One region of the Weizmannia sp. FSL W8-1119 genome, then DNA from elsewhere that is predicted to be linked to it. Evidence: a T-box and tRNA genes for the amino acid it is inferred to sense, from the RefSeq annotation. Region 1 holds a T-box; the other holds one or more tRNA genes.
What was found. A T-box is a leader RNA that pairs with one kind of tRNA and senses whether it is charged. The one in region 1 lies ahead of trpS (tryptophan--tRNA ligase), so its partner is inferred to be a tRNA-Trp.

Region 1 (8,378 bases):
AATCAAGTTCGGGATGCCGGACAAAACTTCAATAATCCGCTGCATCACGTTATCGACCTGCCCGCCTTTATATCCGGATATGAGGCCGTAAGAAACGCCGATGATCATATCGATCAACGCCGCAAGGAAGGCGATATATAAGGAAATTCTCGTCCCCTGCCATGCCCTTGCAAACAAGTCGCGGCCGAGAGCATCCGTGCCGAACCAGTAATACGTTTTAATATGGTTTTGTTCGTACATGTTCACTTTTTGCCCGCCAACCGTCTGGGACCCGTCAAAAATGCCGAGCTTCTCAATCACAGGGATTCTTGGCGGCAAATTTGCCCTTGATGAATTTTGTTCATACGGGCCCGATTTGGAAAGATGCGGCCCGATGATCGCCATCAGAATTAAAATAATGATAATAAACAAACTGACAACTGCGCCTTTGTTTTTGCGGATGCGCATCCATGCATCCTGCATAAAGGACAGTTGCGGTTTGGCAATCAATTCACTTTGGTCGCGATCCGGCGCTGCGGGTTCAAATAATTCTTTCGGCAATGCCTCTATGTTGTTGTTCATGATTTATTCCCCCCGGCCAATCGAATTCTCGGATCAATGATACCGTATAAAATGTCGACAACTAATGTAATCAGGACTAACAGGAATGAGAAAAAGAGGGTTGTCCCCATAATAATCGGGTAATCATTCATTTGAATGGATTTAACAAATTGTTCGCCAATCCCGGGAACAGCAAAAATTTGTTCGACAACCATCGATCCGGTCATCAAGTTAACGGCAAGCGGCCCAAGCACCGTAATAAGCGGAATCAGCGCGTTCCGGATCGCGTGCTTAAAGGCGATTTGCCCGTAAGAATTCCCTTTTGCTCTCGCCAGTGTAATGTAATCGGAACCAAACACTTCAATCAGCTCCGTTCTCATAAACCGTGCAGCTGTGGCAACCGGAAAAATAGCGAGCGCAATGGTGGGCAATATGGAAGAAGCGAACCCATCCCAAGCTGCAACCGGCAGCCATTGCAGTTTCACACCTATCACATATTGCAGGACTGCGGCAAATACAAACGAGGGAATGGATATACCGAGGACCGAAAGAAATGTGCTTCCGTAGTCAATCCATGTGTTTTGAAACATTGCCGCCAGTACACCTAGTAATATACCAATTAACGTGCCGACAATCATGGCCTGAATCCCCAACTGCAAGGACGGCTCCATCCTATCCGCAATCAGCTGTGCAACCGGCTGGTTGTCAAACTGGAAAGAAACGCCGAGATCCCCTTTCAGCAAATTCACCATATAGTTTTTATACTGGACAGGCAAAGATTCATTCAGTCCATATTTCTGGTTCAGGATATGAACCTGTTCCGGTGATAATTTTTGCTGGTTCCGGAACGGGGTCCCCGGCAAAAATTTCATCAGGAAAAACGTAAAAGAAGCAATAATAAATAAGGTAATGCACAAATAAATAATCCTTTGCACAATATACTTCGTCACACGTGACACCTCCCAAAGAAAAGGAATGTTTAAATTTTTCACATAAAAATCCGCTTAACGGTGAAAAGAGAGTATTTCGGAAAGAAAATACTCTCTTTTACCTTTTTAATTGAAGTCATGCAGTTTTCTTACTTTTGAACATATGCATCTTTAAATGTGTATTCCGGCCCGAATATATGGTATTCGATTCCTTTTACATACGGTTTAACAAGGCGTAATGTAGCACGTTGATAAATCGGCCCGATTGCCGCATCATCCATCAGCACTTTTTCAGCTTGCAGCATGATTTGCCAACGTTTTTCCGGATCGTTGCCGTATTTGTTCTTCGCTTCATCAATCAGCTTATCGTATTCTTTATTCGAGTAGCCGGAATTGTTGTTATCCCCGTTTGTGACAAACAAGTCGAGGAAGGTCATCGGGTCTTTGTAGTCAGGACTCCAACCGGCAACCTGGATGTCATAATCTTGGTTTGTATCCAATTGCAAACGGTTTTTGAATGGTACGTTTTTCAGTTTGATCGTTAACCCAGGAAGATTCTTTTCCAATTGGTTTTGGAAGAATTCGCCTGTTGTTTTTGCGTTATCTGTATCATCACCGAGAATTTCAAGCGTTAAGTTCTTCTTGCCGAGTTCTTTCAACCCTTTTTCCCAATATTTCTTTGCTTCTGTCGGATTATATTGGAGGTAAGAACCGGATTCCGTACGGAAATCTTTGCCATTTTTCGGATCTTTTGCAAAGTCTTTTGGTACTAAGCCGTTTGCAGGGAAAGACCCGTTAGATAGCACTGTATTAACAAATGCTTTTTTATCATAAGCCATTGAAAGCGCCATCCGGATATTTTTGTTTGCCAAAGCGGTTTTCTGGCCGTTTCTGACTTCATTGTATTTGAAGTAGAAAACATTTGATTCCGGAACTGTCACAGCTTCTTTGTTCTTTTTATATTGTTTCGCATATTCGGCGCTCAAAACAGTCCGGTCGATTTTGCCCGTATTGTACAAGTTGACCCCGGTACTTGGCGATTTCACAACCTGGACATTGATCTGTTTCAGTTTCACATGTTTCTTGTCATAGTAATTCGGGTTTTTCACGTATTTCCATGTCAGGCCTGTGCCGTTCCAGTCTTTCAACACGAACGGGCCGTTGAACAACATATTGTCGCTATTTGTCCCGAACTTGCTGCCTTTTGACTCAACAAATTTTTGGTTGAGCGGCAGATACGTGCCGAAAGCCAGCAATGATTTTAAGTAAGGGACCGGTTTTTCAAGCTGGACTTGCAATGTGTGATCGTCAATCGCTTTTACCCCTAAAGTGCTTGGATCTTTTTTGCCGGCAATGATATCTGAGGCGTTTTTAATGACACCTCCGAAAATATAGGCATATTGTGAGCCTGTCTTCGGATTCACGGCCCTTTGCCAGGAGTAAACAAAGTCTTTTGCCGTAACCGGATCGCCGTTGGACCATTTCGCGTCTTCGCGGAGCTTAAACGTATACGTTTTGCCGTCTTTGCTGACTGTCGGTTCTGCTTTCGCAATCCCGAGCTTCAGCTCATCGTTTTTCCCAACGACATAAAGGCCTTCCATTGTATTACCGAAAACGGTAAAACTTGCGACATCCGTTGCAAGTGTCGGATCCCCTGTCGGAAGTTCAGCCGATTCATCCATATTCAGCACTTGCTTGGTTTTGGATGAGCCGCCGCTTGAGCCTGAACTGCTGTTTTTGCTTCCGCCGCCGCATGCGCCGAGGACGAGCGACAGAGCAAAAGCCAGCATCATAAACACATAAAATTTTGACTTCTTCATCAGCTAACCACCCTTTTTTTATTTTTCTGAAAAGCGAGCGACTTTTCGAATTTAATTATACTAACATTTCACGGGCTTGTACATATTTTTTTAATCTTTTTTAATTACGTAAAAAGGCTAATAAACCAAAAAGGTGTTGACATTTCAATATTGTAAACCCTTACAAAAGGTTGAAAAAATTTTAAATAAAACTATAATAACGAAAAAACTTTGGTAGGTTTTTTAACAACATTTTTTAATTTGGAAGCGCTGCCAACCGCTTAACTTCCGCGTTTCGTTGTATTTATAATTTTTAAATTAATTTTAATAAATTTAATTTAATTTTAATTTAGGTTTAGATTTTCCGCTATTTCATCTTTTCTTTTGTTCCTGTATAATGAATGAAAATCATTTTGTAGGTGAGCGTATGTTCAAAAAGCTTGTCTGTTGGTTGCTGGCCTCCCAGTTACTTGTTTTACTTTTTTCTTTTTTGGTGTATAAGCGAATCGATTTGCTTAGCTATATTAATACTTCGTTTACGATCGGGGCGCTTTTGATTCTTTTTGCCGCGTCGGTTTTAATGGCGCGGACCGGTTTTTTTGATGCGTTTATTTACGGGTTTCAAAGAATGTCTTCCAAATTTAACGAGGGGGACGTCCGCCCGCTGTCGAAGCTGGTTACCCTGCGTGTTTCCGTGCCTCTTCTTACCGGGGTCTTCATGATGGTACTGATGGCAATCGCCCTTTTTCTACAAAGTTCGTCCTGAAATGACGGACATATAAAGGCTGGGTCTTGCATACAAACGGGCACTCTGGCGGACAGCGGTTTTTGACATTTTTCCTTCTTTTCATTATAATGAAACTGTATATAGAAGCGATGAGAAAGAAGAGTACATCTGTTTATGGCATTTCAGAGAGTTTGTGGCTGGTGGGAACAAACATGCCTGCAGATGGAATGGGCTTTCGAGCTCCGGAGATGAACGGGCGGCTACCTCATTAGTTTCCGGCGTACGCCTTGCGTTAACCAGGCTCCAATTGGCATTGGAACTAAGCGGCCCATACCAGGGCACTTAGGGTGGCACCGCGGATTAATCCCATTCGTCCCTAATTTTGGATGAATGGGTTTTTTATTTTTCTGGAAAAATATCCATGCTTTAGGAGGAAGAAAAAATGAGGACGATTTTTTCAGCTATTCAGCCGAGTGGAACGATCCACATCGGGAACTATCTTGGGTCAATGAAGCAGTTTGTGGAATTGCAGAACAGCTTTAATTGCTATTTTTGCATTGCTGACGAGCACGCCATTACCGTCCCGCAAGACCGCCTTGAACTCCGCAAAAACATCAGGAGCCTTGCCGCTTTTTATCTGGCAGTCGGCATTGACCCGAACAAAGCGACGCTCTTTATCCAGTCGGAAGTGCCGGCGCACGCCCAGGCCGGATGGATGCTGCAATGCGTTGCCTATGTCGGCGAGTTGGAAAGAATGACGCAGTTTAAAGACAAATCTGCAGGGAAAGAAAGCGTATCGGCCGGGCTTCTCACATACCCGCCGCTCATGGCCGCTGATATTCTACTGTATAGCACGGATCTTGTGCCGGTCGGTGAGGACCAGAAACAGCATCTCGAGCTGACAAGGGATTTGGCGGAAAGGTTCAATAAACGTTACCTCGAAATTTTTACGCTGCCGGACATTAAGCTTTCCAATTCCGGAGCAAGGATTATGTCGCTGCAGGACCCGACGAAAAAAATGAGCAAATCCGATCCGAATAAAAAAGCATTTATCTCGCTGCTTGATGACCCGAAACTGGTCGACAAAAAGATTAAAAGCGCGGTTACAGACTCAGAAGGCGTGGTCAAATACGACAAAGAGCGGAAACCGGGCATTTCCAATTTGCTCGACATCTATTCCAACTTCAGCACCTTGACCATTGAAGAGCTGGAACGGAAATATGACGGCGTCGGCTATGGAGCGTTTAAAGCGGATCTCGTTGATGTAGTGAATGAAGGGCTTGCCCCGATTCAAAAACGGTATTATGAACTGATTGAATCGGAGGAACTGGACCGGATTTTAGATGAAGGCGCGGAAAAAGCCAGTATTGTAGCCGGAAATATGCTGAGGAAAATGGAAAATGCGATGGGATTGGGCAGAAAAAAACGCCATTAAGAAAAAAACGAGTTGCGGAGGTTTCGCAACTCGTTTTTACATCAGTTCGCTTTTTTCATTGTGTTCCAGTTCCCATAGCTTTTCAAAAAAGGGCTGCCCTTTGATCATGTTTTCGCACAACTGTTCATGCTTTTTGGACCAGCCTGTTTTTGTTTCTGCATAAAGCCGCTCCCATGCATCTTCAAATGGCATAAACTGGATGTGTTCATACTGCTCCGGACGCCATTCTGTATACCAGTACCGCACTTCCGCCGTATTTTTTGAGGAATAAAGCTGATCGAGCGCCATAAATAACAACTGCTTTAATTGCCGTTCCCTTCTTGTCAGCCCCTGCATGCATTCCGGCGACGGGGATAAAATATGATGTTCTTTCGGATGGCTGCGGTTTTCAAACGGATAGGACACCGGTTCATGCCCTTCAATCATTTCATAGACAAGTTGTTCCTGCCTCGGAATCAGCCTGCTTTTGCGGATCGGCAGCGTATAGCCGATCGTATCAACCGCCAAAATCCCTTTTCCGTCCGTCACGACAAAACAATATTCCAGCTGGATTCGTTCATGGTTTTTGCGCAAAACCGCCTTCTGGAAAACATCATTCAGCAAAGTTTGCGGCAGTTCAGCCAAATCATTTTCAATGTACTCGTATAAAAGCGTGTCCACAAATAAAAGCGGCACCTGGTCCAGCAGTTCGATCACATCGTCCCTCCGCCACTCATGGAACGGACAGACATTATAACTGTTTTCCTCCCCCTCGAACCAGTTGACCCATATATCGTGAAGATACAGCATGGATAACCCCCCGTATACTCTGTTTGTCATTCAGTATAGGCAGGGGGCAGTTAAATTATTCCTTCTTTTCCGGATTCCGCTGTGTAGAAAATGAAGATTGCGCTTCGCTCGTAAAAAGAAGAACCCCAATCCCACCGCGTCGAAAAGGAAGAAGGCCTGCTTTAAAAGACGCTTCGTTTTCCCACCCCCGGCGAGTCGGAAAGGATAAAGGCCCTGTTTTAAAAAGACGCCCTGCTCTCCCTCCCCCGGTGAGTCGGAAAGGATAAAGGCTCTGCTTTAAAAAGACGCTCTGCTCTCCCGATCCCGGCAAGCCGGAAAGGATAAAGGCTCTGCTTTAAAAAGACGCTCTGCTCTCCCGATCCCGGTAAGCCGGAAAGGAAAAGGCCCTGCCAAAGACAGGGCCTTTATGGATTATTCCTGGGTGTCCGCTTTTTCGGATGTGACACTCACCTTTTCCCAATCCGTATGTGGATATATAGCCAAGTTTTTCACGCGGTTGTTCACCGCATACAATTGATAACGGTAAAGGGTCGGAATGACTGCCGCTTCCTCATTCATATACTTCTGCCATTCATTGTAAACCTTTTTGCGGTATGCTGTGTCAAAAGCTTTCGGAGAATGCCCTTTTTCCAGCAATTCATCATTTTTCTTGCTGACAAAGCGGGTGTAGTTAAACATGACGTTCCGTCCGTACAAGCCATACGGATCCACATTTGTACCTGTTGCCCAGGCACCTGAATAGATATCCACTTTCGGGTCATCTTTTTTCACCATGTCATAGAAAGAGTTGAACTCAGCAAGGCGGCCGTTTACAAGCTTCACATTTAAGCCGACATCTTTCCAGCATTGCATATAGAATTTTGCCAGCGGCTCGGCTGTATCCCCGCCGCTCATGGAAAGGAAATTAATGACGAATTTTTTGCCGTTTGGATCTTCACGGTACCCGTCTTTGTCGACATCTTTATAACCGGCTTCATCAAGCAGTTTCTTTGCTTTTTTCGGATCATATTTGTACCCTTTCGCGGACTTGTCATGCCACTCCGGGAAAGATGGCGGAATTAAAGTGGTCGCCGGAAAACGCAACCCGTGGTAGATTTTCTCGCCGACAGACTTGTTATCGAGCGCATACGCCATCGCCTGGCGCAGTTTTTTATTTTGAAATTTCGGGTTATCCATGACGTTTTCCTGTTTCTTTGCATCCCAGTGGCCAAGCTTAAATCCGATATAGCTGTAAGCCAGATCGATCGTGCCGAGCAGCTGGAAGTTTTTCGCGCTTTTAGCGGATTCGTATTGGTCTACCGGGAAGGCAGCATAGTCAATCTCGCCTTTTTTCAAGGCTTCCAATACCACTTTCGGATTGACCACTTTGATGACGACACCTTTCAGTTTCGGTTTTCCTGCCCAGTAATGGTCGTTTCTGACAAGTTCAACAGACTCGCCCGGAACCACTTTTTTCACTTTAAACGGACCGAAGCCTAAAGGATGTAAACGGATTTTGTCCGACTGCGCCATTTTTGCGATTGGCACATCTTTTAAATAGTGTTTTGGAAGCGGTGTCGTCCAGACGCCCGTTTTTTCGGAAGGGTTGGCGCTCTTCCAGGTAATGGAAATTGTTTTATCATCGATCACTTTAACACCGGAAATGTTCTTGGCTTTTCCTTTATGGTATTCATCCATGCCGACGATGTTTTGAAACAGAGCATCGCCATAGCGCACGCCGGTATAGTCTTTATTGCCGATGACCAGGTATGCAAATTCGAGATCTTCCGCGGTTACCGGCTTTCCATCAGACCAGTTGACATTGTCTTTGATTTTAATCGTCATTGTTTTGTTGTCATTGGACAATTTGTACGTGGCGGCGCCGTCATTCGTAAATTCATAGTTTTTGTCTGTTTTTAACAGCGAATCTTCAAAAAATTGAATGACTTCAGCATCCGGTGCCCCTTCGTAGAAAGCAGAGTTGAATGTGCCTTCAATCGGCGTATCGGAAACGATGCCGTAATTCAGAACCCCGCCGTCAATGGCTTTTTTATTGTTTTTGACGGTAGTCGGAAACTTGCTTGCTAAATCTTCCGTCTTCACTGCCTTGTCTTCTTTGCTTCCGCTGCTCGATGAATTGTTGCAGGCTGACAGCACCAATACGAGCATCACCAGCAAAC
Region 2 (8,378 bases), 1.5 Mb from region 1:
GTTCAACGATGCAAATCAGTATAGATTTATTAAAATTGATCATGGGCTTTCTTGCGCTCATTTTTTGTCTAAAATGTACCGGTGCCAAAAGTATTTCAAACCTTACGCCAATCGACTTCATCTGGAGCATTATGCTGTCTGAAATCGTCGGCAACGGCCTTTATGACCCAAGTGTAAAATGGTACTACATTCTCGCCATGCTTTCTGTTTGGGTCATCATTAAACTCATTTTTGATAGCCTCATTTACCGCTATGACAAACTGGAAAAATTCCTTATCGGGGATAAAACGGTGATTATCGATAAAGGAAAAATTAACAACGTCGTACTAAAAAAAAATAAAATTGATATGAATCAACTGTCAGAGTTATTGAGAAAGCAGGGCGTATTTTCGCTTGATGAAATTGACCAGGCCTATCTTGAAAAAGATGGGACGGTTACGGTGAAAAAAAGAAAAGACAACCCTAGTAAATAGTAGGCTGCCCAGCTCTTGTACTCATTATAAAAGGAAAATCTAAGATAGTATTTCCAAACCTTTCTTATTAGATCAATTCCCTTTTTGTACAAGTTAAAAAACTGTAGATACCCACAAGTGTACGCTTTCAAGCAGCTGCTTAAATGGCCTCGGCTTCAATAATATAATTGCAATAAAAAACGCTTCTCTTTATCTTGAGAAGCGTTCCGTTTGGCATCAGCTTTCAATGTAATACTGTGTTATACCGGTGGTCGGGGTCGAACCGACACTCCCGAAGGAACACGATTTTGAGTCGTGCGCGTCTGCCAATTCCGCCACACCGGCACAATATGATGGAGGCGGCAACCGGAATCGAACCGGTGATAAAGGTTTTGCAGACCTCTGCCTTACCTCTTGGCTATGCCGCCATCAATGGAGCGGAAGACGGGATTCGAACCCGCGACCCCCACCTTGGCAAGGTGATGTTCTACCACTGAACTACTTCCGCATACTGGGCCAGCTGGATTCGAACCAGCGCATGACGGAGTCAAAGTCCGTTGCCTTACCGCTTGGCTATGGCCCAATCAAATATGGGGCGGATGGTGGGAATCGAACCCACGAATGCCGGAGCCACAATCCGGTGCGTTAACCACTTCGCCACAACCGCCATCATAATGGCAGGGGCAGTAGGAATCGAACCCACACTGGAGGTTTTGGAGACCTCTGTTCTACCTTTAAACTATGCCCCTTTAAAAATGGAGGGGGACGGATTCGAACCGCCGAACCCTGAGGGAGCGGATTTACAGTCCGCCGCGTTTAGCCACTTCGCTACCCCTCCATATTGCGTGGTGCCGGCCAGAGGACTTGAACCCCCAACCTACTGATTACAAGTCAGTTGCTCTACCAATTGAGCTAGACCGGCCAATGGTGGCTCGGGACGGAATCGAACCGCCGACACAAGGATTTTCAGTCCTTTGCTCTACCGACTGAGCTACCGAGCCGCGATTATGTAAAATACAGATGGCGGTCCCGACGGGAATCGAACCCGCGATCTCCTGCGTGACAGGCAGGCGTGATAACCGCTACACTACGGGACCTTTATATGTAAATTGCGGGGGCAGGATTTGAACCTGCGACCTTCGGGTTATGAGCCCGACGAGCTACCAGACTGCTCCACCCCGCGATGATAAAATGGTGGAGGATGACGGGATCGAACCGCCGACCCTCTGCTTGTAAGGCAGACGCTCTCCCAGCTGAGCTAATCCTCCAAATATGTAAATGGTGACCCGTACGGGATTCGAACCCGTGTTACCGCCGTGAAAGGGCGGTGTCTTAACCGCTTGACCAACGGGCCATATGGATCATGACGGAGAGCAAGGGATTCGAACCCTTGAGACAGCTTTTAGCCGCCTACACGATTTCCAATCGTGCTCCTTCGGCCTCTCGGACAGCTCTCCATTATGGCTCCGCAGGTAGGATTCGAACCTACGACCGATCGGTTAACAGCCGATTGCTCTACCACTGAGCTACTGCGGAATATCGGGCCCGGCAGCGTCCTACTCTCGCAGGGGGAAACCCCCAACTACCATCGGCGCTGGAAAGCTTAACTTCCGAGTTCGGGATGTGTTCGGGTGTGACCTTTCCGCCATCGCCACCGGACCTCAATGACAAAAATCATTATAACAAACTTTTCATTGCTTATCAACAGGAATTATGTGATTCCCTGAAAACCGGATGGGAGAAAAACTGTAAACGGAGAATAGCTTTGGTTTCTAACTTTGAGAATTGTCCAGCTCCAGCGCCTATCGGCTAGTGAACTTCCCGTCCCCCTTTCCTACGATAAGCGGGCATCGACTCGCCTTTAGGGCTCGTCGTGTTTCCTTTATCTCAGGCGGGGGCCTTGAAGTTCATACGCCGATGACCAAGGCGCTTCCGCTTTTCTATTGTCTAGCTCCGGTGCCTAGCCCCTCGAGGTCGAATAACCTGCCCGTCACGGAGCCAAAAGACGGCTCCATGCCGGTCAGAACATTCGCTTGTCGGGGCTAAACAAGGCACCTTCGCTTTTCTATTGTCCAGTTCCGGGCGCTATCGGCTAGTGAACTTCCCGTCCCCCTTTCCTACGATAAGCGGGCATCGACTCGCCTTTAGGGCTCGTCGTGTTTCCTTTATCTCAGGCGGGGGCCTTGAAGTTCATACGCCGATGAGCGAGCGCCCTTCACTTTTCTATTTGGTTAAGTCCTCGATCGATTAGTATCCGTCAGCTGCACGCGTCGCCGCGCTTCCACCCCGGACCTATCAACCTGATCATCTTTCAGGGATCTTACCAGTTAAACTGTGGGAAATCTCATCTTGAGGGGGGCTTCATGCTTAGATGCTTTCAGCACTTATCCCTTCCGCACATAGCTACCCAGCGATGCCTTTGGCAAGACAACTGGTACACCAGCGGTGCGTCCATCCCGGTCCTCTCGTACTAAGGACAGCTCCTCTCAAATTTCCTGCGCCCGCGACGGATAGGGACCGAACTGTCTCACGACGTTCTGAACCCAGCTCGCGTACCGCTTTAATGGGCGAACAGCCCAACCCTTGGGACCGACTACAGCCCCAGGATGCGATGAGCCGACATCGAGGTGCCAAACCTCCCCGTCGATGTGGACTCTTGGGGGAGATCAGCCTGTTATCCCCAGGGTAGCTTTTATCCGTTGAGCGATGGCCCTTCCATGCGGAACCACCGGATCACTAAGCCCGACTTTCGTCCCTGCCCGACTTGTAAGTCTCGCAGTCAAGCTCCCTTATGCCTTTACACTCTGCGAATGATTTCCAACCATTCTGAGGGAACCTTTGGGCGCCTCCGTTACCTTTTAGGAGGCGACCGCCCCAGTCAAACTGCCTGCCTGACACTGTCTCCCACCCCGGTAAGGGGTGCGGGTTAGAATTTCAATACAGCCAGGGTAGTATCCCACCGATGCCTCCGCCGAAGCTGGCGCTCCGGTTTCCAAGGCTCCTACCTATCCTGTACAAGCTGTACCAAAATTCAATATCAGGCTGCAGTAAAGCTCCATGGGGTCTTTCCGTCCTGTCGCGGGTAACCTGCATCTTCACAGGTACTATAATTTCACCGAGTCTCTCGTTGAGACAGTGCCCAGATCGTTACACCTTTCGTGCGGGTCAGAACTTACCTGACAAGGAATTTCGCTACCTTAGGACCGTTATAGTTACGGCCGCCGTTTACTGGGGCTTCAGTTCAGAGCTTCGCCTTGCGGCTAACCCCTCTCCTTAACCTTCCAGCACCGGGCAGGTGTCAGCCCCTATACTTCGCCTTGCGGCTTCGCAGAGACCTGTGTTTTTGCTAAACAGTCGCCTGGGCCTATTCACTGCGGCTTCCCGGGGCATACACCCCAAAAAGCACCCCTTCTCCCGAAGTTACGGGGTCATTTTGCCGAGTTCCTTAACGAGAGTTCTCTCGCTCACCTTAGGATTCTCTCCTCGCCTACCTGTGTCGGTTTGCGGTACGGGCGCCTTTCACCTCACTAGAGGCTTTTCTTGGCAGTGTGGAATCAGGAACTTCGGTACTTTAATTTCCCTCGCCATCACAGCTCCGCCTTGGCGCGAAGGATTTGCCTCCGCACCGGCCTAACTGCTTGGACGCGATCAACCAGTGTCGCGCTTGCCCTATCCTCCTGCGTCCCCCCATCGTTCAAACGGTGAAGAGGCGGTACAGGAATATCAACCTGTTGTCCATCGCCTACGCCTTTCGGCCTCGGCTTAGGCCCCGACTAACCCTGAGCGGACGAGCCTTCCTCAGGAAACCTTAGGCATTCGGTGGAAGGGATTCTCACCCTTCTTTCGCTACTCATACCGGCATTCTCACTTCTAAGCGCTCCACCGGTCCTTCCGGTCCGGCTTCAACGCCCTTAGAACGCTCTCCTACCACGGACACCAAACGGTGTCCATCCGCAGCTTCGGTGATACGTTTAGCCCCGGTACATTTTCGGCGCAGCGTCACTCGACCAGTGAGCTATTACGCACTCTTTGAATGATGGCTGCTTCTAAGCCAACATCCTGGTTGTCTAAGCAACGCCACATCCTTTTCCACTTAACGTATACTTTGGGACCTTAGCTGGCGGTCTGGGCTGTTTCCCTTTCGACCATGGATCTTATCACTCACAGTCTGACTCCCAAGCATAAGTTTTTGGCATTCGGAGTTTGTCTGAATTCGGTAACCCGATGAGGGCCCCTCGTCCAAACAGTGCTCTACCTCCAAAACTCTCCGCTTGAGGCTAGCCCTAAAGCTATTTCGGAGAGAACCAGCTATCTCCAAGTTCGATTGGAATTTCTCCGCTACCCACACCTCATCCCCGCACTTTTCAACGTGCGTGGGTTCGGGCCTCCAGCAAGTGTTACCTTGCCTTCACCCTGGACATGGGTAGATCACCTGGTTTCGGGTCTGCGGCCTCATACTCTTTCGCCCTGTTCAGACTCGCTTTCGCTGCGGCTCCGCTTCTTCAGCTTAACCTTGCATGAGACCGTAACTCGCCGGTTCATTCTACAAAAGGCACGCCATCACCCGTTAACGGGCTCTGACTACTTGTAGGCACACGGTTTCAGGATCTCTTTCACTCCCCTCCCGGGGTGCTTTTCACCTTTCCCTCACGGTACTGGTTCACTATCGGTCACTAGGGAGTATTTAGCCTTGGGAGATGGTCCTCCCGGATTCCGGCGGGATTCCTCGTGTCCCGCCGTACTCAGGATCCACTCGGGAGAGAACGAAGTTTCAGTTACAGGGCTTTTACCTTCTCCGGCAGGCCTTTCCAGGCCGCTTCACTTACCCCGTTCTTTTGTAACTCCCATATGAGTGTCCTACAACCCCGGAAGGCAAGCCTTCCGGTTTGGGCTGTTTCCTGTTCGCTCGCCGCTACTTGGGAAATCGCAATTGCTTTCTCTTCCTCCGGGTACTGAGATGTTTCAGTTCCCCGGGTGTGCCCTTCCTGCCCTATGGATTCAGGCAGGAATCCTGTCCGATTAAAGACAGGGGGTTTCCCCATTCGGAAATCTCCGGATCAAAGCTTACGTACAGCTCCCCGGAGCATATCGGTGTTTGTACCGTCCTTCATCGGCTCCTAGTGCCAAGGCATCCGCCGTGCGCCCTTTCTAACTTAACCATAAAAGGTTTAAATCCAAAAATAAGCGATTCTCGGTTTACTTGGTTTATTTCTCCTATCCGGTTTTCAAAGAACACATACTGAAGGATTGGACCTTCAAAACTGAACAAAACGGAAACGCCAAACTTAATTTCGGAAAACCGAAGGTTTTCCTTTTATGTCTAGCTCCGGGCGCTATCGGCTAGCGTATTTCTACGTCTTCTCCCTACGATAAGCGGGCATCGATTCGCCTTTAAGGCTCATCGTGTTTCCTTTATCTCAGTCGAAGACTTCGAAATCCGTACGCCGATGAACGAGCGCCCTACGCTTTTCCCCTTAGAAAGGAGGTGATCCAGCCGCACCTTCCGATACGGCTACCTTGTTACGACTTCACCCCAATCATCTGTCCCACCTTCGGCGGCTGGCTCCGTAAAGGTTACCTCACCGACTTCGGGTGTTACAAACTCTCGTGGTGTGACGGGCGGTGTGTACAAGGCCCGGGAACGTATTCACCGCGGCATGCTGATCCGCGATTACTAGCGATTCCGGCTTCATGCAGGCGGGTTGCAGCCTGCAATCCGAACTGGGAATGGTTTTCTGGGATTGGCTTAACCTCGCGGTCTCGCAGCCCTTTGTACCATCCATTGTAGCACGTGTGTAGCCCAGGTCATAAGGGGCATGATGATTTGACGTCATCCCCACCTTCCTCCGGTTTGTCACCGGCAGTCACCTTAGAGTGCCCAACTCAATGCTGGCAACTAAGGTCAAGGGTTGCGCTCGTTGCGGGACTTAACCCAACATCTCACGACACGAGCTGACGACAACCATGCACCACCTGTCACTCTGTCCCCCGAAGGGGAAGGCCCTGTCTCCAGGGAGGTCAGAGGATGTCAAGACCTGGTAAGGTTCTTCGCGTTGCTTCGAATTAAACCACATGCTCCACCGCTTGTGCGGGCCCCCGTCAATTCCTTTGAGTTTCAGCCTTGCGGCCGTACTCCCCAGGCGGAGTGCTTAATGCGTTAGCTGCAGCACTAAAGGGCGGAAACCCTCTAACACTTAGCACTCATCGTTTACGGCGTGGACTACCAGGGTATCTAATCCTGTTTGCTCCCCACGCTTTCGCGCCTCAGCGTCAGTTACAGACCAGAGAGCCGCCTTCGCCACTGGTGTTCCTCCACATCTCTACGCATTTCACCGCTACACGTGGAATTCCACTCTCCTCTTCTGCACTCAAGCCTCCCAGTTTCCAATGACCGCTTGCGGTTGAGCCGCAAGATTTCACATCAGACTTAAGAAGCCGCCTGCGCGCGCTTTACGCCCAATAATTCCGGACAACGCTTGCCACCTACGTATTACCGCGGCTGCTGGCACGTAGTTAGCCGTGGCTTTCTGGCCGGGTACCGTCAAGGCGCCGCCCTGTTCGAACGGCACTTGTTCTTCCCCGGCAACAGAGTTTTACGACCCGAAGGCCTTCTTCACTCACGCGGCGTTGCTCCGTCAGACTTTCGTCCATTGCGGAAGATTCCCTACTGCTGCCTCCCGTAGGAGTTTGGGCCGTGTCTCAGTCCCAATGTGGCCGATCACCCTCTCAGGTCGGCTACGCATCGTTGCCTTGGTGGGCCGTTACCCCGCCAACTAGCTAATGCGCCGCGGGCCCATCTGTAAGTGGCAGCCGAAGCCGCCTTTCCTTTTTCCTCCATGCGGAGGAAAAAACTATCCGGTATTAGCCCCGGTTTCCCGGCGTTATCCCGGTCTTACAGGCAGGTTGCCCACGTGTTACTCACCCGTCCGCCGCTAGCCTTGTTAAAAGCAAGCTTTCAACAAGGCCCGCACGACTTGCATGTATTAGGCACGCCGCCAGCGTTCGTCCTGAGCCAGGATCAAACTCTCAGTAAAGATGTTTGATAAAAGCTCAAAAAGAATTTGACGTTTCGTTTTGTCCAGTTTTCAAGGAACAATCTGTTTTAACAGCGACTAAATTATTGTACCATAATAATGAAGCCTTTGTCAATAACTTTTTTACCTTTCGTCGTTGGTCTTTCAAGTTCATCAGCGACGTATATAACTATACCAAGTTATTTATTATACGTCAATACTAAATTTGATATTTTTTTATTGTTTTTTTGGAACCCGGTACCGCCTATGGAAGATTTCAGGCCCTTTTGTCGGCACTGTAATTTCTTCAATCATATTTTTTTCAATTAAAAATTCAAGCAGAACAGGCAAATCAATACTGTACGATTGAAGGCCGGGGTGGAAAAGCAGTTCATCAATTGTCCATTCTTCCCGTTCTTCCATCAGTTCCAGTAAATGCTGGGCGCCAAACGGTGTCTTCGAATAAATATGGAATTCACTCGCAAGAAAGAGCAGTTCCAGGCGTTTTTCCAGCGACTCTTCACTTGTTACCAGTTCTTCGTACAACTTAAAGATTTGCAGATCAATTTGCTTTACCTGGTTCCAGACGGTTATTTCCGGGTGAAAACCGTTTTCGATCACCGCGAGCCTGGCGAGATGGTGCAAGGCGTGGATGATGTGGTTATAGGCATCGAGGTACTGGCGCTGTTTGAAGAAGTCTTTTCCGTTTAAATACCGGCGGATCAATTTGGCAAATTCCGTTCCGATTTTGACCTTTCGTTCATGAAACGGAAAATCCCTTACTTCATCTTTTAAGCGTGCCATGTACTCATTCCGGTCAAATAAGATCAGCCCTTCTGTAATCCATTCGAAAATATTGTTGTTTGTCCCGTACAGCATCCACTCTTTCAACTGGTCCTCTGCCACGACATAT

Region 2: it has a tRNA-Trp gene. The T-box ahead of trpS (tryptophan--tRNA ligase) is inferred to sense a tRNA for this amino acid. The anticodon was not compared.

What each region holds. Positions count from the first base shown of each region.
Region 1 is NZ_JBBOZL010000001.1:887,600-895,977, reverse strand. Features, by position in the region: gene opp3C (oligopeptide ABC transporter permease) at 1-561, opposite strand, end outside; gene opp3b (oligopeptide ABC transporter permease) at 558-1,490, opposite strand; gene NSQ19_RS04150 (peptide ABC transporter substrate-binding protein) at 1,619-3,289, opposite strand; gene NSQ19_RS04145 (DUF3899 domain-containing protein) at 3,780-4,034, shown strand; T-box leader at 4,136-4,376, shown strand; gene trpS (tryptophan--tRNA ligase) at 4,438-5,430, shown strand; gene NSQ19_RS04135 (YjbA family protein) at 5,467-6,219, opposite strand; gene opp4A (oligopeptide ABC transporter substrate-binding protein) at 6,631-8,378, opposite strand, start outside.
Region 2 is NZ_JBBOZL010000001.1:2,358,375-2,366,752, forward strand. Features, by position in the region: gene NSQ19_RS11675 (DUF421 domain-containing protein) at 9-473, shown strand; tRNA gene NSQ19_RS11680 (tRNA-Leu) at 716-797, opposite strand; tRNA gene NSQ19_RS11685 (tRNA-Cys) at 807-880, opposite strand; tRNA gene NSQ19_RS11690 (tRNA-Gly) at 886-960, opposite strand; tRNA gene NSQ19_RS11695 (tRNA-Gln) at 964-1,035, opposite strand; tRNA gene NSQ19_RS11700 (tRNA-His) at 1,044-1,119, opposite strand; tRNA gene NSQ19_RS11705 (tRNA-Trp) at 1,128-1,201, opposite strand; tRNA gene NSQ19_RS11710 (tRNA-Tyr) at 1,209-1,290, opposite strand; tRNA gene NSQ19_RS11715 (tRNA-Thr) at 1,299-1,374, opposite strand; tRNA gene NSQ19_RS11720 (tRNA-Phe) at 1,378-1,453, opposite strand; tRNA gene NSQ19_RS11725 (tRNA-Asp) at 1,474-1,549, opposite strand; tRNA gene NSQ19_RS11730 (tRNA-Met) at 1,562-1,635, opposite strand; tRNA gene NSQ19_RS11735 (tRNA-Val) at 1,645-1,720, opposite strand; tRNA gene NSQ19_RS11740 (tRNA-Glu) at 1,732-1,806, opposite strand; tRNA gene NSQ19_RS11745 (tRNA-Ser) at 1,820-1,909, opposite strand; tRNA gene NSQ19_RS11750 (tRNA-Asn) at 1,914-1,988, opposite strand; rRNA gene rrf (5S ribosomal RNA) at 1,996-2,111, opposite strand; rRNA gene NSQ19_RS11760 (23S ribosomal RNA) at 2,680-5,611, opposite strand; rRNA gene NSQ19_RS11765 (16S ribosomal RNA) at 5,931-7,486, opposite strand; gene NSQ19_RS11770 (nucleotidyltransferase-like protein) at 7,703-8,378, opposite strand, start outside.